DNA from 2 places in the Massilia sp. DD77 genome. Region 1 is predicted to be linked to the other one. Evidence: predicted binding sites of a transcription regulator. Region 1 holds the regulator's gene; the other holds the start of a gene.

Evidence for each region. The regulator FNR, encoded in region 1, switches genes on or off when oxygen is low (the NO sensors DNR and NnrR bind a similar motif). The targets are predictions, from matches to a motif close to TTGATNNNNATCAA.
Region 2: V7778_RS20890 (glycine-rich domain-containing protein) is a predicted target of FNR. The motif match lies at 7,324-7,337, and genes of this name have one in related genera.

The regions. Positions count from the first base shown of each region.
Region 1 is NZ_JBAMDH010000009.1:90,403-100,825, reverse strand. It holds gene V7778_RS07080 (formate dehydrogenase subunit alpha) at 1-2,137, opposite strand, end outside; gene V7778_RS07075 (formate dehydrogenase) at 2,172-2,438, opposite strand; gene V7778_RS07070 (TorD/DmsD family molecular chaperone) at 2,431-3,099, opposite strand; gene V7778_RS07065 (DUF2474 domain-containing protein) at 3,176-3,316, opposite strand; gene cydB (cytochrome d ubiquinol oxidase subunit II) at 3,316-4,335, opposite strand; gene V7778_RS07055 (cytochrome ubiquinol oxidase subunit I) at 4,340-5,788, opposite strand; gene fnr (fumarate/nitrate reduction transcriptional regulator Fnr) at 5,993-6,766, shown strand; gene V7778_RS07045 (helix-turn-helix transcriptional regulator) at 6,770-7,534, shown strand; gene V7778_RS07040 (DMT family transporter) at 7,594-8,520, shown strand; gene V7778_RS07035 (MgtC/SapB family protein) at 8,789-9,244, shown strand; gene V7778_RS07030 (alanine/glycine:cation symporter family protein) at 9,241-10,423, opposite strand, start outside.
Region 2 is NZ_JBAMDH010000039.1:17,808-28,230, reverse strand. It holds gene V7778_RS20910 (TRAP transporter small permease subunit) at 1-528, opposite strand, end outside; gene V7778_RS20905 (TRAP transporter substrate-binding protein) at 692-1,846, opposite strand; gene lldD (FMN-dependent L-lactate dehydrogenase LldD) at 2,077-3,210, opposite strand; gene V7778_RS20895 (C1 family peptidase) at 3,688-5,991, shown strand; gene V7778_RS20890 (glycine-rich domain-containing protein) at 6,343-7,242, opposite strand; tRNA gene V7778_RS20885 (tRNA-Ser) at 7,929-8,018, opposite strand; gene V7778_RS20880 (putative bifunctional diguanylate cyclase/phosphodiesterase) at 8,313-10,352, opposite strand; gene V7778_RS20875 (HDOD domain-containing protein) at 10,345-10,423, opposite strand, start outside.

The DNA.
Region 1 (10,423 bases):
CGGCGGGGGTGAGCTCGTTCCACCAGCCCAGCTTTTTCAGGAACACGTGATCGAATTCCGGGTAGCCGGTGTCGAGCTGGCTGTCCTTGTTGGTCGAGCCATCCGCCGCCAGCAGGGTTTCGCCGTTGTGCTCCACGCCCCAGTTGGCGCGGAAGGGCATGCCGCCCTCGGCGACCGGCTTGCTGATGTCGTACAGGATGGGCGTACCCGGGTGCTTCATTTCCGGCGTGCCCCAGCACGGCCACGGCAGGCCGTAGTAGTCGCCCTTGCAGGGACCGGAGTCGGCGCGCATCGTGGTCGGGTTGAAGGTGTGCTTGTTCTCCATGTGGAGCTTGAGCCGCTCCGGCGAGCAGCCGGTGTAGCCGATGGTCCAGCAGGAGCGGTTGATCTCGCGCAGGATGTCCTCGATCACCGGCTCGTTATGCACCACCTTGATGTTCTTGCACAGCTGTTCGGCGAAGCCCAGCTTGCGCGCGAACAGGTACATGATCTCGTGGTCGGTCTTGCACTCGAACAGGGGCATGATGACCCGCTCGCGCCACTGGATCGAACGGTTCGAGGCGGTGCATGAACCCTGGGTTTCGAACTGGGTGGCGGCCGGCAGCAGGTAGACGCCATCGGTGCGGCCGTGCATGGCCGCCGTCATGCTCGGGTAGGGGTCGATCACGACCAGCATGTCGAGTTTTTGCATCGCCGCCTTCATGTCCGGCAGGCGGGTCTGGCTGTTGGGTGCGTGGCCCCAGTAAAACACGGCGCGCAGATTGCTCGGCTGGTCGATGAAGCGGTTCTGCTCGTTGACCGCGTCGAACCAGCGCGACACCGTGATGCCGGGCTTCTCCATCAGCTCCTTGGACGCGAAGCGCGACAGGATCCAGTTGTAGTCGACGCCCCAGACATTTGCGAAGTGCTTCCAGGAACCTTCGGCCAGGCCATAGTAGCCCGGCAGCGACTCGCCATTGGGGCCGACGTCGGTGGCGCCCTGCACGTTGTCGTGGCCGCGGTAGATGTTGGCGCCGCCGCCCGGCACGCCGATATTGCCCAGCGCCAGCTGCAGGATGCACAGCGCGCGCACATTGGCGGTGCCGACGTGGTGCTGGGTGATGCCCATGCACCAGACCACCGAGGACGGCCGGTTGGTCGCCAGCATCTCGGCCGCCATGCGCACCGCCGATTCCGGCACGCCCGTCACGTCCGACACTTTATCGGGCGTCCACTTGGCGACTTCCTTGCGCACGTCCTCCATGCCGTAGGTGCGCTCGCTGATGTATTTCTTGTCTTCCCAGCCGTTCTGGAAGATATGCCACAGCATGCCCCAGACCAGCGGAATGTCGGTGCCGGGACGCACCCGCACGTAGTGGTGGGCAAAGCGCGCCGTGCGGGTGAAGCGCGGGTCGATCACGATCATCTTCGCGCCCAGTTCCTTGGCGTGCAGGAAGTGCAGCATCGAGATCGGGTGGGCCTCGGCCGGGTTGGAGCCGATGAAGAGCACCGCCTTGCTGTGGTGCAAATCATTGAAGGAATTGGTCATCGCCCCGTAGCCGAAGGTCTGGGCCACGCCCGCGACCGTCGTCGAGTGGCAGATGCGCGCCTGGTGGTCGCAGTTGTTCGACCCCCACATCGAGACCCACTTGCGCAGCAGATAGGCCTGTTCGTTATTGTGCTTGGAGCTGCCGATCACCATCAGGGCGTCGGGGCCGGCGTGCTGGCGCAGTTGCAGCAGCTTGTCGCCGATCTCGTTGATCGCCTGGTCCCAGGAAATGCGCTGGTATTTCCCGCCCACCAGCTTCATCGGGTAGCGCAGGCGGTGCTCGCCGAAGGCGTGCTCGCGCACCGAGGCGCCCTTGGCGCAGTGGGCGCCCATGTTGATGGGCGAATCGAAGGCCGCTTCCTGGCGCACCCAGACGCCGTTGGCGACCACCGCGTCGACCGAGCAGCCCACCGAGCAGTGGCTGCAGACCGTGCGCTTGATCTCGGTCGGCACCGGGGCGTTGGGCACCGGATCGGCCGCCTCGGCCGCTTCGATCACGTTCAGCGGCAGGTGGCGGGCGAAGGCGCCGGCGCCGGCCGCGACACCCGCTCCCACCAGGAAACGCCTGCGCTTCAGGGCGCTGTCGCGCGTCGTCTTTACGAGGGACATGTGCTGGCTCCTCCTGTATCGCTCACGATATCGCTCACCAATAGGCGGCGGTCTGGTAGTAACGGCGGATGTGCTCGGTTTCGTGGTAGCCGCGCGCGGTCCGGGGCGCGGCGCCGGCGGCCGGGGCCTTGGCCGCGTCCGCCTGCGCGGAACCGGTCACGACCGCCAGGGCGCCCAGCGGCGCCGCCTTCAGGAAGCTGCGGCGGGTGGGGTCGGGCCCAGGCCCGCGAGGGTCCGGCGCCTGGCCGGAAGACGGGGGCGCGGGCAACGCCGCGCCGGTCGCTTCGAGTGCGTCAGTCATGGGTCTCCTCCCCTACCACGAAGGCCTCGGCTTCGATCGCGAGGAAGACTCCCGCCAGCCTTGCGATCAGCCGGTAGTAGTTGGCCCCCTCGGCGGCCGAGATGTCGGCCACGGCGCGCGCATACCAGGGCGCGAGGTGGGCCTCGAAAAAGCTTTTCTGCTCCGCCAGCGTGCGGCGTGGAATGCCCGGTGCGCCCGCCACCAGCAGGCGCATGGTCTCGCACAGGGCGCCCAGGTGGTCCTCGAACTCGCCCACGCCGCGCACCCGCGCCAGTCCCAGGCGCGCCAGGTCGGCGCGCAGGACGGCCAGCGGAGCGTCGTTGATGTAGCCGGACAGGTAGCGTGAACCGTAGGGATTGACCGGCGGCGTGCCGATGCTGATGAAGAGCTGGGCGAATTCGTCGGCGACCGCCTGCGGGTCCATCACGCCCGATGCCAAGGTCAATTGCTCCCAGGCTTGCTCCAAGGCCAGTTCGCCGCCCTGGGCCAGGATCGGGTCGGCATTGGCGAGCGCCTCCAGCAGCTCGGCGTCGGGCGGAGCCAAAAGCAGCCGCGACAGCAAGGCGTACAGGTCGGCGCGCGCCTGGTCTTCACCACTCAGGGGAGGCGCCAGCGTGACGCCGGCTGGTCGGTCGAGCGTGGGCGCGCTGGGCGTGGACACTGTGCAGCTCTCCTGTTAGCAAAGGTTCATGAGAAGTGTATTCCTCCCCAGCTGGAGAGCGCGCACGCTTGGCTCGTCAACGCATGCCGGCTGCCCGCATGACCAGGCGCAGCGCGAAGGCAACCAGCGCCAGGGTGGCCACGCCGCCCAGCCAGAGCGCCGCCGTCCAGGCCAGGCGGCGCATCCATTGGCGTTTGCCGGGCTTGAGGTGTTCCATCAGTGATAGCCCGCGTCGGCCTTGACCTTGCCCCGGAATACCCAGTACGACCAGGCCGTGTACATCAGGATGATGGGCAGGATGAACAGCGTGCCCACCAGCGCGAAGCCCTGGCTGCTCGGCGGCGAGGCCGCTTCCCAGATCGAGATGCTTGGCGGAACGATGTGGGGCCAGATGCTGATCGCCATGCCGCTGTAGCCCAGGAAGATCAGGGCCAGGGCCATCACGAAGGGCAGCCTGAACGGCTCCTTGCCGCGCCCGCGCCCCAGCGAACGCAGCAGCAGGAGCATGCAGGCCGCCACCAGGATCGGCACCGGCGCCAGGAACACGGTGTTCGGGAAGGTGAACCAGCGGTCGGCCACGGCCGGGTCGCGCAGCGGGGTCCAGATGCTGACCACCACGATGGCGCCCAGCAGCATCAGGGCGAAGGGACGCGCCACCTGCACCATGCGCGCATGCAGTTCGCCTTCGGTCTTCATGATCAGCCAGGTAGCCCCCAGCAGGGTATAGGCGATCATCACGCCCAGGCCGGCGACCAGGGGGAAAGGCGCGATCCAGTCGAGCGCCCCGCCGGCATAGCTGCGGCCAGAGACCGCGATGCCGTCCAGGAAGGCCCCGAGCGAGACGCCCTGGAAGAAGCTGGCGACGACCGAGCCGCCGATGAAGGCCTTGTCCCACAGGTGGCGCTCGTGCTCCTTGGCCTTGAAGCGGAACTCGAAGGCCACGCCGCGGAACACCAGGCCGATCAGCATGAAGACCAGAGGCAGGTAGAGGCCCGAGAGGATGATCGAATAGGCCACCGGGAAGGCCGCCAGCAGTCCTTCCCCGCCCAGCACCAGCCAGGTCTCGTTGCCGTCCCAGACCGGGGCCACCGTGTTCATCATGGTGTCGCGGTCGCGCTTCTTGGGAGTGAAGGGAAACAGCAGGCCGATGCCCAGGTCGAAGCCGTCCAGCAGCACGTACATGAAGACCGCGAAGAAGATGATGACGGCCCAGATGATGGAAGTATCGATGCCCATGGCTTCAGCTCCGCTCCGGACCAGCGTCCGCGCCGTCGTTGGTATTGTCGTCGTTCTGGACGTCGGCCGCCGACATCGGCCGCATCGGGGTGCGCTCCTCGCCCGGCCCGCCCTCGGGCGGCCGCGCCAGCTCGAAGTGCTGCGGCCCCTTGCGGATCATGCGCAGCACGTAGCCGGTGCCGGCCCCGAACACGAACAGGTAAGCCGCCACGAACAGCGCCAGGGTCAGGCCCAGGGCCACGGCGCCATGGGGCGAGACGGCGTCCGCCGTGCGCAGCACGCCATACACCACCCAGGGCTGGCGCCCCACCTCGGTGGTCACCCAGCCGGCCAGGATCGCCACCAGGCCCGCCGGCCCCATCCACAGGGCGAAGCGCAGGAACAGCCGGTTGGCGAACAGGCGCCCGCCGCGCCGCAGGAACAGGCTCCAGGCCCCGAGCGCGATCATCAGGAGGCCCAGCCCCACCATCAGGCGGAAGCTCCAGAACACGATCAGGGAGTTCGGCCGCTGGTCGCGCGGAAAATCCTTCAGGGCCGGGACCTGGCCGTCCAGGGTGTGGGTCAGGATGATGCTGCCCAGGTAAGGGATGCCGAGCGCGTACCGGGTGCGCTCCTCTTCCATGTCGGGAATCCCGAACAGCAGCAGCGGCACCGCCTCGCCCGGATGGTTCTGCCAGTGGCCTTCCATCGCCGCCAGCTTGGCCGGCTGGTGCTTGAGCGTGTTCAGGCCGTGGAAGTCGCCGACCACGGCCTGGACCGGCGCCACCAGCAGCAGCATCCACATCGCCATCGACATCATCTTGCGCACCGCCGGGTTGTCGCGCCCGCGCAGCAGGTGCCAGGCGGCGGAGGCGCCCACCAGCAGGGCCGTGGTGAGATAGGCGGCGATCACCATGTGCACCAGGCGGTAGGGAAAGGAGGGATTGAAAACGATCGCCAGCCAGTCGGCCGGCACCATTCGTCCGTTCTCGATGGCATAGCCTTGCGGCGTCTGCATCCAGCTGTTGGCGGCCAGGATCCAGGTGGACGAGATCAGGGTGCCGATCGCCACCATGCAGGTAGCGACGACATGCAGGGCCGGGCCGACCCGGTTCCAGCCGAACAGCATCACGCCCAGGAAACCGGCCTCCAGGAAGAAGGCGGTCAGCACTTCATAGGACAGGATCGGTCCCAGGATGCTGCCCGCGAATTCCGACAGGTAGCTCCAGTTGGTGCCGATCTGGTAGGCCATGACGATGCCCGAGACCACGCCCATGCCGAAGGTGACGGCGAAGATCTTGAGCCAGAAGTGATACAGGTCGACGAAGACCTGGCGCCCGCTGCGCAGCCAGCACAGTTCGAGCACGGCCAGGTAGCTGGCCATGCCAATTGTGATAGCCGGAAACAAAATATGGAAGGACATCGTGAAGGCGAACTGGATCCGTGCGAGATCCAGGGCGGACAGACCAAGCATGGCGTGTTCCTTCGTGGTGTCGGCGTGTTGCGAATCTAGCATGCGCGGTGGGGGCGCACGCTTGGGTAATGGCTTTTTTGCTACGGCTGTCACTGAATCTGGCGCGGTTTGCCGGCAAATCTGGGTCCCTGGGACGATTTGTCGCGTCGCATCCCCGGCCCGCCCGTCTATAATCTGAGCATCGCGCGATCCACCGGAACCCCCATGACCCAGCCCGTGTCGTTCATCACCGACCCCAGCAAGCAGCCCGTGAGCATCCAGGCCCTGAAAGCCAGCTGCTCCGCCTGCAGCATGCACCAGTTGTGCCTGCCCATGGGCCTGGAAGACGCCGACATCAACCGCCTCGACCAGATCATCGGCCGCCGCCGGCGCCTGGAAAAAGATGAACGGCTCTACCAGATGGGAGAGCCGTTCCGCAACCTGTACGCGGTGCGCTTCGGCCACTTCAAGACCTACCAGGTGAACGCGGCCGGCGAAGCCCAGATCACCGGCTTCCAGATGGCCGGCGAGCTGCTGGGCATGGACGCGATCAGCGGCAACCACCACTGCGACGCCGTGGCGCTGGAAGACAGCGAGGTCTGCGAAATTCCCTTCACGCGCCTCGAAGAGCTGTTCGGCGAAGTGCCGGCCCTGCTGCGCCACTTCCACCGCATCATGAGCCAGGAAATCACGCGCGAGCAGAACGTCATGCTACTGCTAGGCAATATGCGCGCCGAGCAGCGCTTCGCCGTCTTCCTGGTCAACCTGTCGGCCCGCTATGCGGCGCGCGGCTATTCGCCCACCAGCTTCCAGCTGCGCATGTCGCGCGAGGACATCGGCAACTACCTGGGCCTGACCATCGAGAGCGTCAGCCGGCTGCTGTCGCGCTTCAAGAAGCAGGGCTGGCTGCAGGTCGACAAGCGCGACGTCACCCTGCTCGACCCGGCCAAGCTGAAGGCGCTCGCGGCCGGCACCGACATCTGCAGCCCCATGGCCTGAACCATGGCGGCGCCGCTTCCGGTCGACCTGCACCTGCGCAGCTACGGCATGGTGCGCGAGGCGGACCGCCACGACTATGCCCAGATCGTGCTGCCGGTGGCCGGCGAGGTCGAACTCGACATCGAAGGCCGCGGCCGCAAGCTCGATCTGCTGCACGCCGCCGTGGTCGCACCCGGCGCCTGGCATTCGCAGGCTGGCGCGGCCGGCAACCAGTCCTTCATCCTCGACCTCGATCCCGGGCTGCTGCGGCAAGGTCCCTGGGAGCGCCTGCTGGAGCGCCCCTTCACCCCGATCGGCGCGGCCGCGCGCAAGCTGGTCGAGTTCATGAGCCTGGCGGCGGCCGGCGCCAAGGCGGCGCCCCAGCTGGTGCAGGGCTGGACCCCGCTGCTGCTCGATTCCCTGGCCCAGGCCCAGGCCGCCTTCCAGCCCGCCTCCAGGCTTGCCGCGCTGATGGCGCGCATCGAGCTTCAACCCGGCCTGCCCTGGACCCTGGACAGCATGGCGCACGCCGCCTCCCTCAGCGCCAGCCGCCTGCACACCCTGTTCCGCCTGGAGACTGGGCTGAGCCCCCACGAATGGCTGCTGCGCCGCCGGCTGGAAGCGGTCTGCACCCTGTTGGCCTCGACCGGGCGGCCCATCGCCGACCTCGCCCTGGAGACCGGCTTCTCCGACCAGAGCGTGCTGACCCGCGCCATGCGCAAGGCCATGGACACCACGCCCGCCGCCTACCGCAAGGCCGCACGCGAGGATACGCACAAGACGCAGTAGGCGGCGCCAAGACGCGGTCCCGGCCGCGCGGCCAGAATCTCCGCTCTCAGGAGACATTCATGGTCAAGCCAAGCACTTCGCACACCTCGCTCGGCATCGGTTCGGGCATCCTCGCCGGCGCCCTCTGGGGCCTGGTCTTTCTCGCTCCCGAACTCACCGCCGGCTTCCTGCCTTTGCAGTTGTCGGCCGGGCGCTACCTGGCCTACGGCCTGGTGGCGGCGGTCCTGATTGCGCCTTCCTGGCGGCGCCTGCTGCGCACGCTCACCTGGAAGGAATGGCGCGCCCTGCTCTGGCTCTCCTTCAGCGGGAACATCGTTTATTACGTGTTCCTGGCGACCGCCGTGCAGCAAGGCGGCGTGGCCATGCCCTCGCTGGTGATCGGCCTGCTGCCGATCGCCGTCACCCTGGTGGGCAGCCGCGACCGCCACGCGCCGCCGCTGCGCCGCCTGCTGCCTTCGCTGGCCCTAAGCGCGGCCGGGCTGGCCTGCATCAGCTGGCAGTCGCTGTCCAGCGCCGGCATCGATTCGCTGCCCGGCCTGGGCTGCGCGGTGGGCGCGCTGGTGTCCTGGACCATCTACGCGGTGAACAACAGCCGCTGGCTTGGCCGCTTGCAGGGCGTCTCGGGCCACGACTGGAACCTGGCGATGGGGGTCGTGACCGGACTGGAGGCCCTGTTGCTGGCGGTTCCCGCGTTTGCCGGGACCGACACGGGCCACAGCAGCGCGCAATGGCTGCATTTCGCGGGCGTGGTGACCAGCGTGGCGATCCTGTGCTCGATCCTGGGCAACGCCTTGTGGAACGTGGCGAGCCGCGCCCTGCCCTTGACCCTGATGGGGCAGATGATCGTGTTCGAGACGCTGTTCGCGTCGCTATACGGCTTCCTGTGGGAGGAAAGGTGGCCGACGGGGCTGGAATGGGCGGCCATGGTACTGCTGGTGGGCGGGGTGGTGGCGTGTGCGCGGGCGCATGCGCGTAGAGACGATTAAGCCAGCCGTCCACGGGCACCTCGTTATACCCGCTCGCTCAACCCGTCGTCCCTGCGAAGGCGGGGATCCAAGCTCGTTGAATCGAGCTTGAATGGAACCATGAGGCTACTCACGCAAACTTGGGTCCCCGCCTTCGCGGGGATGACGGATTAAGGGCGCGGGCCGAAACAGTGGATCAGCTATCCATGCGCCGCCTGAGCCACCAAACTGGCATCATGCCAGAGTAATCTCAACAGGAGCGAACACGGTGTGGTGGACACGAAGCTGGATGACGGTGCAGCAGGAATTCTCGGACTTGGGGAACGTGGAGGACATCACCCGCATCGTGGTGCGCCTGCTGGTGGCGCTGGTGCTGGGCGGGCTGCTCGGCTACGAGCGTGAATCGGTGGGCGCCTCCGCCGGCCTGCGTACCCACATGCTGGTCTCGCTCGGCGCCGCCCTCTTCGTGCTGATCCCGCTGCAGGCGGGGATGGGCATCCAGGACCTGTCGCGGGTCCTGCAGGGCATCGTGGCCGGCATCGGCTTCCTGGGCGCGGGCGCCATCCTCAAGCAGACCGACAAGGACGACATCAAGGGCCTGACCACCGCGGCCAGCGTCTGGCTGACCGCCGCGATCGGCATCGCGGCCGGCATGGGGCGCGAGGCGACGGCGGTGCTCAGCACCCTGTTCGCCCTCGTCGTGCTGGCGATCCTGCGCAGCACGACGAAGCCGAAGGAAGATTAGGCGACGGCCTTGCCGGGGGCTTGCGTCTTGCCGGCCTGCACGCGCTGCTCCCAGTAGTGGGCGCCTTCGATGCCCAGCGCCTTCGGATCGAACTGCGGATCCTTGCCGGCCTTCTTCTGGGCTTCGTAGTCGCGCAGGCACTTGAAGGCCGTCTTCTGCAGCATCAGGATGGCGATGATGTTCAGCCAGGCCATCAGGCCCACGCCCATGTCGCCCAGGCCCCAGGCAGCTTCCGCCGTCTTCACGGAACCGTAGTAGGTCGCGCCGATGATGAACAGCTTGAGCAGCAGCGTCATCCACGGACGGTTGACGGTCCGGTTGATGTAGGCGATGTTAGTCTCGGCGATGTAGTAATAAGCGACGATCGTGGTGAACGCGAAGAACAGCAGCGCGATGGCGACGAACAGGGCGCCGAAGCCCGGCATCACGTTCTCCAGCGCGGTCTGGACGTAGCCGGGGCCGGAGGCGACCCCCTGCACGCCGGTGAACATCGGGGTGCCGTCCGGCGCCTCGACATTGTACTGGCCGGTAATCAGGAGCATGAAGGCGGTCGCCGAGCACACGAACAGGGTGTCGATGTAGACCGAGAAGCCCTGCACCAGGCCCTGCTTGGCCGGGTGGCTCACTTCGGCGGCCGACGAGGCGTGCGGGCCGGTGCCCTGCCCCGCCTCGTTCGAGTACACCCCGCGCTTGACGCCCCACTGGATCGCCAGGCCCAGGATCGCGCCGAAGGCGGCGTCCGCGCCGAAGGCATTCACGAAGATCAGCTTCAGAACACCAGGCAGCGCGCCGATGTTCATCGCCACGATGGCCACCGCCACCAGGATGTAGCCCAGGGCCATGAAGGGCACCACGACTTCGGCGAAGTGGGCAATGCGCTTGACGCCGCCGAAGATGATGAAGGCCAGCACCACGCACAGGCCGACGCCGGTGATGGCGGGGTCGATGCCGGTAGCGGTCTTCAGGCTCTCGGCGATCGAGTTGGCCTGCACGCCAGGCAGCAGCAGGCCGGTGGCGATGATGGTGGCGAAGGCGAAGGTCAGCGCATACCATTTCATGCCCAGGCCCTTCTCGATATAGAAGGCGGGCCCGCCGCGGTATTCCTTACCCAGTTGTTCCTTGTATACCTGGCCCAGGGTCGATTCCACGAAGGCCGAGCTGGCGCCGAGGAAGGCGACC
Region 2 (10,423 bases), on a different contig from region 1:
TTCCTCGACGTCGGCCTCGCGCGCGGGCCATGCGCCGTCGCGCAGGCAGATCACGCAGCGCACGATCTCCACGCAGCCCTGCAGCAGCAGCAAGGCGCCGGCGAAGGGAATCACCATCTTGAAGGGATATAAGGGCGGACCGTTGGCGGTGAGGGTCGAATGCTCGCGGATGGCGAAGGATTCGGCGGCGTAGGTATAGCCGGCCCAGACCAGGGCCACCACGCCGGGGATGAAGAAGACGAAGTACAGGATCAGGTCCAGGCCGGCCTGCAGGCGCGGCGGAAAGAAGGTGTACAGCACGTCGCCGCGCACATGGCCGTTCTTGGCCAGGGTATAGGCGCCGGCCATCATGAAGGCGGCGCCGTACATCATGATCATCAGGTCGAATGCCCAGGGGTTGGGCGTGTTGAGGGCGTAGCGCGCGAACACTTCCCAGGAAATGAGAAAGGTGAGCACCACGATCAGCCAGGAAAACGCCTGTCCTACCCAGCTGCTGACCCGGTCGACGAAAAACAAAACGCTCTGCATGAAACTGCTCCCGGTCGCGACGAATAGCCACCCTGCGAATGCGGGGTGGCGCACAAGGCACTGCTACGGAGGTCGTGAACGACAGTGAACCTATGCCCGTCGTTCCGGCCTGCGCCGGAACGACGGTTTTGAGGCTAACTAATCTTCGTCACCGCCGCGCTGTCTACGCTTTTTTCGCCGCGGGAGCCTTGCGGCCAAAGTAGTGGTTGTAGGCCATGCGGCGCGGATTGTTGGTGTCCATGTCCCACTTCATCGCGCGTTCCGCAAAGGCGCGCATCGATGCCTCGACTTTCTTGAACAGCGGATTGTCGGCGCCCTTCTTGGCCACCACCTCGTCCCACACCGCCAGCTGCGCCTGCAGCAGCGCGTCCGGGGTCTTGTAGAACTTGACCCCGTCCTTGGCCTGCATTTCGCGATAGTCCTTGGAATAGCGGTCGACCGCCTTCCACGACATGTCGGCCGACGCCGCCTCGACGGCGTTCTCGATGATGGCCTTGAGCTTGGCCGGCAGCGCGTCGTACTTGGTCTTGTTGAAGGTGACCTCGAAGGTCTCCGAGCTCTGGTGGAAGCTCTGCAGCATGCAGATCTTGGAGACGTCGGGGAAGCCGAGCAGGCGGTCGGAGCTGGCGTTGTTGAATTCGGCGCCGTCCAGCAGGCCGCGGTCCATGGCGGGCACGATCTCGCCGCCCGGCAGTGCGTTCACCGCCGCGCCCATGGCCGTGAACAGGTCGATGGCCAGGCCGTTGGTGCGGAATTTCAGGCCCTTCAGGTCTTCTTTCTTGGTGACCGGTTTCTTGAACCAGCCCAGCGGCTGGGTCGGCATCGGGCCGGTAAGGAAGGAAACGATGTTGGCGCCGATCCCTTTATACAGTTCGACCAGCAGCTCCTTGCCGCCGCCGTACTTGTGCCAGGCGAGCACCATGTTGGCGTCCATGCCGAAGGCCGGGCCCGAGGTCCACAGGGCGATCGCCGCCTGCTTGCCGTAGTTGTAGCCCATCACCCCGTGGCCGCCGTCGAGCGTGCCCTTGGACACGGCGTCGAGCAGGCCGAAGGCGGGCACCACGGCGCCGGCCGGCAGCACTTCGATCTTCAGTTCGCCGCCGGTCATGTCGTTGACCTTCTTGGCGAAGTCCAGCGCGTATTCGTGGAAGATGTCCTTGCTCGGCCAGGTGCTCTGGAAGCGCATCTGCTTCGGTGTCTGTGCGGTCGCGATACTCGGGAATGCCAGTGCGGCGGCGCCGGTGCCGGCGGCTGCGCTGCCCAGGAATTTCCTGCGGGTTGCTACGGTCTGCTTCGAATCCTTGTCGTCCTTCTTCATCGTATGTCTCCTGTCTAATTATTGATTACGGACTGATACATGAAACGGAAATGCCTGGGACTGAATCGCTCACACACAAATTTGGCCGTCGGGATGCCTCCTGATAAAAAACTGACACTATTTTCTAGAATTCACGCATTTCCTTACAGATTCCTTACTGCAAGGCCACGCAGCGATCTTACCGCTTTGTTGCATTTTGGACCAGCTTGCTCGTATGCATGAGGTTGGGCTCACCGGGCCAGCAGGTGGGGGCCGATCTCCGCGACCGACTTCACGCCCGTAAGGACCATGGTGGTGCGCAAGTCCTTTTCCATGATGGCCAGCAGCTGCTCGACCCCGGCCTGCCCCCCCACCGCCAGCGCATAGACGAAGGCGCGCCCGATCAGCACGCCATCCGCCCCCAGGGCCAGCATGCGGAACACGTCGGCGCCGGTGCGCACCCCGCCGTCGGCGAAGATCGCCAGTTTTCCCTTCACCGCCTCGGCAATGGCCGGCAGCGCCTGCGCCGTCGACATCGCACCGTCCAGCTGGCGGCCGCCATGATTGGACACCACGATGCCGTCTGCGCCGAAGTCCACGGCGGCGCGCGCATCGTCGGCTTCCAGGATGCCCTTGAGGATCAGTTTGCCCTGCCACTCGTCGCGGATCCACTGCAGGTCTTGCCAGCTGATGTCGGGGTCGAAGTTCTCGCCCAGCCAGCCGATGTAGTCGGCCAGGCCGGTGGCGTGGCCGCGGTAGGCGGAGATGTTGCCGAGGTCGTGGGGACGGCCATGCAGGCCGACGTCCCAGGCCCAGCGCGGACACAGCATCGACTGCAGTACCCGGCGCAGCGGGCCCTTGGCGCCGCTCATGCCGCTGTGGGCATCGCGGTAGCGGGCGCCGGGGACCGGCATGTCGACCGTGAACACCAGGTTGCGCGCACCCAGGTCCCAGGCGCGGCGCATCACGTCGCGCATGAAGGCGCGGTCCTTCAGCACATAGAGCTGGAACCACAGCGGGCGCGAGGCCTGGGCGGCCACTTCGGACAGGGAACAGACCGACACCGTGGACTGGATGAAGGGGATGTGCCGCTGGCAGGCCGCCCTCGCCGCCTGCACCTCGCCGCGGCGGGCGTACATGCCGGCCAGGCCGATCGGGGCCAGCGCAATCGGGAGGCTGTAGCGCTCGCCGAACCAGTCGCAGGCCAGGTCGAGCCGGGCGGAGCCGCGCAGGACCCGCTGGCGCAGCTTCACCAGCTGCAAATCATCGACATTGGCGCGCAGGGTCTGCTCGGCGCCGGCGCCGCCGTCGAGATAATGAAACAGGAAGGGCGGCAGCTTGCGCCGCGCCGCTTCGCGAAAATCGGTGGCTGAGGAAATGATCATGAAGGTCGCGCTGGATGAAGCCTCATTTCAATGAGCAGAAAATTCAGCTTGAGTTTGCCGCATTTCCAAGAAACAATCTAAATTATTTATGACGGCTCTTTCCGATGAGGTCGGTGGCGATCACTTTGTAGTTTTTGGAAGCGCCCAGGTGTGGCGCTTAAGCCAAAAGTATTTTTATCGCTGATTTTTGCGTGAAAAGAGACTAGGATATTCTTATTCAGACGATGGAAAGCGACGAAAGGAGGCCCAACTGGTGCGCAGCCTATCGGAGTTCATCCTTGCTTTCTTGTTTGACGGATAGAAGGCGTTCACGGCCATTCCTATCCCAGTGCTGCTTTCCAGTTAGCGGTATGCGCTGTCGAGATCAACGGCAGCCAGTCTCCTTTGTATTGTTGCAGTCTCGGACGATGATGTCGCGCCCACCGGGCTGGATGATCCTGAGCTTCAGGCCAATAACAAACACTGGGGAGCACAATCATGCCGTCACATCCTGCCGCCGGCGCGCGGTCACGCACATCCTCCGTCACCATTCCCCCGCCCGGCGCCCTCAAGGCGAAAAAGAAAGTAACGCGAGAGAGCAAGGCGCCGGACAAAAAGCCGGCGAAATCGCTGCGCAGCGAAGGCAGGCCAAAGGGGAATGGCTCGGCCGAAGCCGATATCGAGCTATCCGGCAAGGCGCAAATCATGCGTCCCAAAGCGGGCGCAGAATACCGCTGCAATGCGCGCGCCGACACCCTCGATTTTCGCGACCGCATGTACGAGCCCACCTTGATCGAGGTGCCGTCGACGATCCCGTTGGAACAGTACCTGGATTATCGAGTCCCGGTGCTCGACCAGGGAAAGGAAGGCGCTTGCACCGGTTTCGGCCTGGCGACGGTGGCCAATTGCCTCCTGATGCGGCGCAAGCAAAAGCCGGACACGACGCCGGTGAGCGCGCGCATGTTCTACGAACTGGCGCGCCGTTACGACGAATGGCCCGGCGAGGACTACGAAGGTTCGAGCGCGCGCGGAGCGATGAAAGGCTGGCACAAGCACGGGGTGTGCGCGGACGAGGACTGGCCCTATAAGGTGACCGACAACGATTACGGCTTCACCGACGCCCGCATGTGCGCCGCGCGCGCGCGCCCTCTTGGCTCCTACTTCCGGGTGAATCACAAGGACCTGATCTCGATGCACGCGGCCATCGCCGAAGTGGGCGTGCTGTATGCGACCTGCGCGGTCCACACCGGCTGGCAAGAGGTCGGCGAGGACGGGATCATCCGCCAGTCGGACAGCATGATCGGCGGCCACGCGTTCGCGATCGTCGCCTACGACCGGGACGGGCTGTGGATCCAGAACTCGTGGGGCGACGACTGGGGCAAGGAAGGCATGTGCCACTTGTCCTACGACGACTGGCTCGCGAACGGCACCGACGTCTGGGTGGCGCGCCTGGGCGCCCCGGTGAACATCGACAAGCCGCTCTCCTTCGCCACGGCGCACGCGAGCACCTCCGGGCACTCCGTGGCCTACGCCTACGCCAACCTGCGGCCGCACGTCATCAGCGTCGGCAATGACGGCAGGCTCCAGCCCGGGGGCGACTACGGGACCAGCGAGCGCGAGGTGAAGGCCATCTTCGAGGCCGACCTCGAGCCCAAGGTCAAGGCCGGGCAGATCACGCGCCTGGTGCTGTACGCCCACGGCGGCCTGGTGGGCGAAGACGCCGCGGTGCAGCGCGTGGCGGAATACCGCGGCTCGCTGCTCGACGCCGGCGCCTATCCGCTGGCCTTCATCTGGCACAGCGACTATTGGACGACGATTACCAACATCCTGCAGGATGCGATCCGTCGCCGTCGTCCGGAGGGCGTGCTGGACAAGGCGAAAGACTTCATGCTGGACCGGCTGGACGATGGTCTCGAACCGGTCGCCCGGCTGCTGTCCGGTAAGGCGGCCTGGGACGAGATGAAGGAAAACGCACTGCGCGCCAGTGCGACGGGCGGCGCGGCGGACGTGGTGGTCAAGTACATCGCCAAGCTCAAGAGCCTGCATCCGCAGCTCGAAGTCCACCTGGTGGGGCATAGCGCGGGGTCGATCTTCCTCGCTCCGCTGGCCCAGCTGCTCGCCACCAAGGGCAAGATCGTGGGCGGCCCCATTGCTGGACGCAGCGGCGCCAACCTCGGCATCGCAAGCATGACGCTGTGGGCGCCGGCATGCACGGTGGACCTGTTCAACGCCTGCTACCGGCCGCTCATCGACGCCGGCGCGATTGCGCGCAGCGCCATGTTCTACCTGACCGACAAGGCGGAACAGGACGACAATTGCGCCAGGATCTATAACAAGTCCCTGCTCTACCTGGTCGCGCATGCGTTCGAAGCGCGGCCCCGTATCCCGGTCGTGTTCAACGAAGGGGTTCCGATACTCGGCATGGACAGAACGCTGAGGCACGATCCGGATCTGGCGCAGTGGATACGCGGCGGCAAGATGGATCTGGTTCCCTCACCCAATGATGTGGCAGTCGGGACGCAAGCGGCGGCGAGGGCTACCCACCACGGGGATTTCGACGACGACATCGCGACGGTGAGCGCGACCTTCTTGCGGATTCTGGCAGCGTCGGCCGGCAAAGCACCCGCGAAGTCTGCGCGGGCCGAGGCGAAGCCCAAGCCGCCTGTACCGGGCCAAGTGGACAAGGACCTGGATAAGGAGCGGATGCCAGCCGCCGTCCGCAATCTCGTGTTCGAGAAATCGGCCAGCCGCTTGCGTGGCCGAAGGCTGGAAATCGATGCCCAGACAAAAGTCGGTGCTTAGAACCTATCCCGGTAGGCGGGAGGAAGCTCATGGCGATGCATGGGAAGTGCAGGCAAGGCGCGAGGAGGCAGTGTGGCTGGCCACACAAGGACGAGCAACGCCGGCTGCGCTTGCCAGGCGCGCCAGGAGCGACTCTTGCCTACTGGGATAGGTTCTTAGTCCAGGCTGCCTCCAGCATGCGGTAATGATGTTCGGTTGGCGATGTTCAGTTAGCTGAAACACCGTCACCCCGGCGAAGGCCGGGGTCCAAGCTGAGCGTCTCGACAGCTCATGCAAACTTGGGCTCCGGCGGGGCCGCCCGGGCCTCCGCCGGAGCGACGCGCGGAGGCTGTCGGTCGGACTTGTCTAACCTTATTGCTTACGGCGACGGCGGGACGCGGCGACGCCGAGCACGCCAAGTCCCAGCAGTGCGAGGGAAGCAGGTTCCGGCACCTTGGCGATCGGTGCATCGACGTATTCGATGTAGACGAGACCGTTGGCGCCGTTGCCGCCCGCGAAGCGGGTGGAATAGTCGACAGTGAAGTTGTAGCCCCCTGCTCCGCCACCAGCGCCGTAGCCGATGCCGCCCTTGCCGCTGAAGCTCTGGCTGCCGTTGCCAGCCGCCGCGCCGGCGCCATTGATCAGGATTCCGCCGGCGCCGCCGCCGCCCGCATGCGAACCGCTACCGCCCGCACCGCCAGCGCCGGCAGTGATCTGGTTCTGGGTGAACAGCGCCAGCAAGGCGGCGTAGCTGCCCTGGCCATTACCGATCGGCATGGCGCCCCAACCGAGGCAAGCCGTGCCATCGCTACCGCCCGAACCACCTGCGCCGCCCTGGGAACCGGCGTTGCACGCGCCACCGCCGCCGGAGCTGCCGTGCTGGCCGGATGCGTTGACGCCGGAGACGACACCGCCGCCGTTCGCGCTCAGGTAGTTGCCAAACATGGACATGCCGCCTGCCGTCAGGCCGGTGATGTCGTTATCCGGACGGCCGAGTGCACCGGAGCCGCCGGCGCCGACTTTCACGAGAATGGTGTCGCCGCCGGTGACCGAGACGGTGCCGGCGGTGAGATAGCCCGCGCCGCCGCCGCCCTGGTGGCCATTCGCACCGCCGCCGCCGCCGCCCATGACCAGGACGTTGATGGCGCTGACGTGGACTGGCACGACGAAGGAATAGGCGGCAGCCGGGTCGGTGAAGCTGATGAAGGCGGCGTTGGCGTTACTGACGGTGACGGTGGCGAGGGCGGCGAGCGCCAGGGCGGTACGGAGCATGGGATTTCCCTAGTTGTAATTTGAACTAAATTACAATAAGCAACTTCCGGACCAGGAAACATTGTCTTTTGAAAACAGATATTTACAAGAGTCAACCACTCAAAACTTTATGCGCTGTAAATTTTTCCGACAGGCTCCAGAAAGTACTTCATAGAAAGTCTGGGTGGGGATGTAGTGGCTCATCCATGCGATGTGGGGCGATTCGATCTAAAAGGTCTCGCTCTGCCTACAACGCACGTGATTCGTGTACCTCGTAGCGACCAGTAAGACATGCTCTGTTGACCAGTCTCACTTTCGAGCTTGATCGCTGCCGGCCATCCGAGCGGTAGAACGCCGGACAATTGCTCCCTCCCCTACCGCGAATGTAAAGCGTCCCTTAAACGCAGACATTCCCCGGGCTTCTCTAATCATGAGGAAATCAATGAGGGATTCCGTTTCACTGCTTGCGGCGGGCGCTCTGCTTGCTGTTTTCGGATGGGCCTTTTGGCACTATCTGGGGGCCGACGCACCGTGCGCGCTCGTTACCGTGGCGCTCGTCGCTACGACGGCAGACAATGCTCGCCTTCGCCGGCAACTGCACAAGAAGAATAACGGGTAATCGGTGCGGCGCGTCCACGCCCTAAGCCAAGTGCGGGTCCCGGCTTAATGCAGCGGTACGTGGATGAGGAAATGGCCAGGACGAATACTGGCGGAAGCGGTGAGATTCGAACTCACGAACGGGTTCCCCCGTCGGCAGTTTTCAAGACTGCTGCCTTCAACCACTCGGCCACGCTTCCTGTGAGGAACCGGCATTATACATAAATCATCGGTGCTGGGCAGGCTCGTTGGCTACGCCCGCTGGTACGCGGCGAACTTGGGCCCCGGCCTTCGCCGGGGTGACGGTCTTGAGGGTGGTGGCCATCAACGCCGCTTAGGTATGCGACGAACTTGGGCGCCGGCCTTCCCCGGGCGACGGTCTTTAGGGTGGTGGCCATCAACGCCGCTTAGTACGCGGCGAACTTCGGCCCCGGCCTTCGCCGGGGTGACGGTCTTGAGGGTGGTGGCTATCGGCGCCAGACAGGCCAGGCTGCTCAGGCGATCAGCAACCAGTTGTCCCGCAAGCTCCGCTCGAAATCATGCGCCGGCAGCGGCTTGCTGTATAAGTAGCCCTGCACCTCATCGCAGCCCGACGCGCGCAGGAAATCCAGCTGGTCCACGGTCTCCACCCCTTCCGCAATCACGCGCAGTCCCAGCTGGCGGGCCATGCTGATGATGGTCCCCGCAATCGCGCAGTCGCTGGCATCGGCCGGAATCCCGGTCGTGAACGAGCGGTCGATCTTCAAGGTATGGATCGGGAAGCGCTTCAGGTAGGACAAGCTCGAATACCCGGTCCCGAAATCGTCCAACGACAAGGCCACGCCCAGCGCGGTGAGGCGGTCCATAATCCCCGTCACCCGCCCGATGTCGTGCATCAGCGTGCTCTCGGTGATCTCCAGCTCCAGCCACGAGGGATCGAGCTGGTAGCGCCGCAGCGTGTCCGCCACGCGCGCCGGCAGCGACTGGGTGAATTCGCGCGCCGATACGTTCACGGCCAGGCGGAACGGCGGCAGCCCGGCCTTTTGCCAGACGGCCGCCTGTGCGCAGGCCTGCTCCAGCACCCACTCGCCGACCTGCACGATCAGGCCCGTGCTCTCGGCCAGCGGAATGAAGTCGCCCGGCGGCACCAGGCCGCGCTGCGGATGGATCCAGCGCACCAGCGCTTCGGCGCCGACGATGCGGTCGCTGCCGATCTCGAACTTCGGCTGGTAGTACAAGGTCAGTTCGCCGTTGCCCAGCGCATGGCGCAGGCCGGTCTCGATGCGCATGCGTTCCTGCATGCCCTGGTTCATGTCGTCGCTGTAGAAGGCGACGCTGCGGTCCGGGTTGGCGTCGTCCTTCTTGGCACGCTCCATCGCGATGTCGGCCAGGCCCAGCAGGGTCTCGGCGTCGTTGCCGTTCTGCGGATAGACGCTGATGCCGATACTGGCGCCCACGCGCAGGTCGTGGCCGGCGATGTAGAACGGCGCGTCCAGCACGTTCTGCAGCTTCTGCGCCACCGTGGTCGCCTCGAAGTGCTGGCGGATGTCGAACAGGCCGACCGCGAATTCGTCGCCGGACAGGCGCGCCACCACGTCTTCGTCGCGCAGGGTGTCGCGGAAGCGCTGGGCCACCTGGCGCAGCAGTTCGTCGCCAATGCGGCGGCCCAGGGTGTCGTTGATGCGCTTGAAGCGGTTCAAATCGATGAACAGCAGGCAGCCGTGGGCCTCGTTGCGCTGGGCGACCATCAGGGCCTGGTCGACCAGGCGCGCGAACAGGGTGCGGTTCGGCAGGCCGGTCAGCTCGTCGTAATAGGCCAGGTGGTGCAGCTGTTCCTCGGCCTGCTTGCGCTCGGTGATGTCGGTCAGGTAGGCGATCAGGCCGATCGGGCGTTCCGCCAGGTCGCGCAGCGGCGACAGCGACAGGCTGGCCCAGAATACTTCGCCGGACTTCTTGCGGCGCCGGACTTCCATCATGCGCCCGCCCTGCTCCGCGAACACGTCGTGGAAGCCTTCTTCCTCGTCGGCGTACAGGAACAGGATGTTGCGGCCGATGGCTTCCAGCGCGGAATAGCCGAACAGCTCCTCGGCGCCGCGGTTCCAGCTGGTGATGTAGCCCATCTGGTCCATGGTCAGCACCGACTCGTGGATCTGGTCCAGGATCTGCGACTGGTGCGCCAGCTGCGCTTCCATCTGCGCATAGGCGTGGGTGGAGCGCTGGGCCAGCGCCTGCATCTGCATCAGGTTGGCGGTCAGCTGCGCCAGCGCGGCCAGCTGGCGGTAGTCGCTGTCGAAGTAGCCGCGGCCCGCCACTTCGTAGTAGCCGAACTGCTCGGTGCCGGCGAAGACCGGATGGCGCAGCGCGCCGCCGATGATGCCGGTCTCGAAGCTGCCCGCGCCCTGCACGAAGCGTCCCGTCGGGCTGCTCATCAGTTCGCGCGCGACCCGGCCCAGTTCGTGGGCCAGGGCCTCGCCGCGCAGGCGCATGACGGCTTCGCACACGGCGCTCGTGCCGCCGACGAAGTCCACCGCGATCACTTCCTGCAGTTCAGACATTGCGGCCCACCTGGATCGCCCAGTGATAGGCGTTCAGCTGGCTGCTCCACCAGATTCCGGGGTCGACCTCG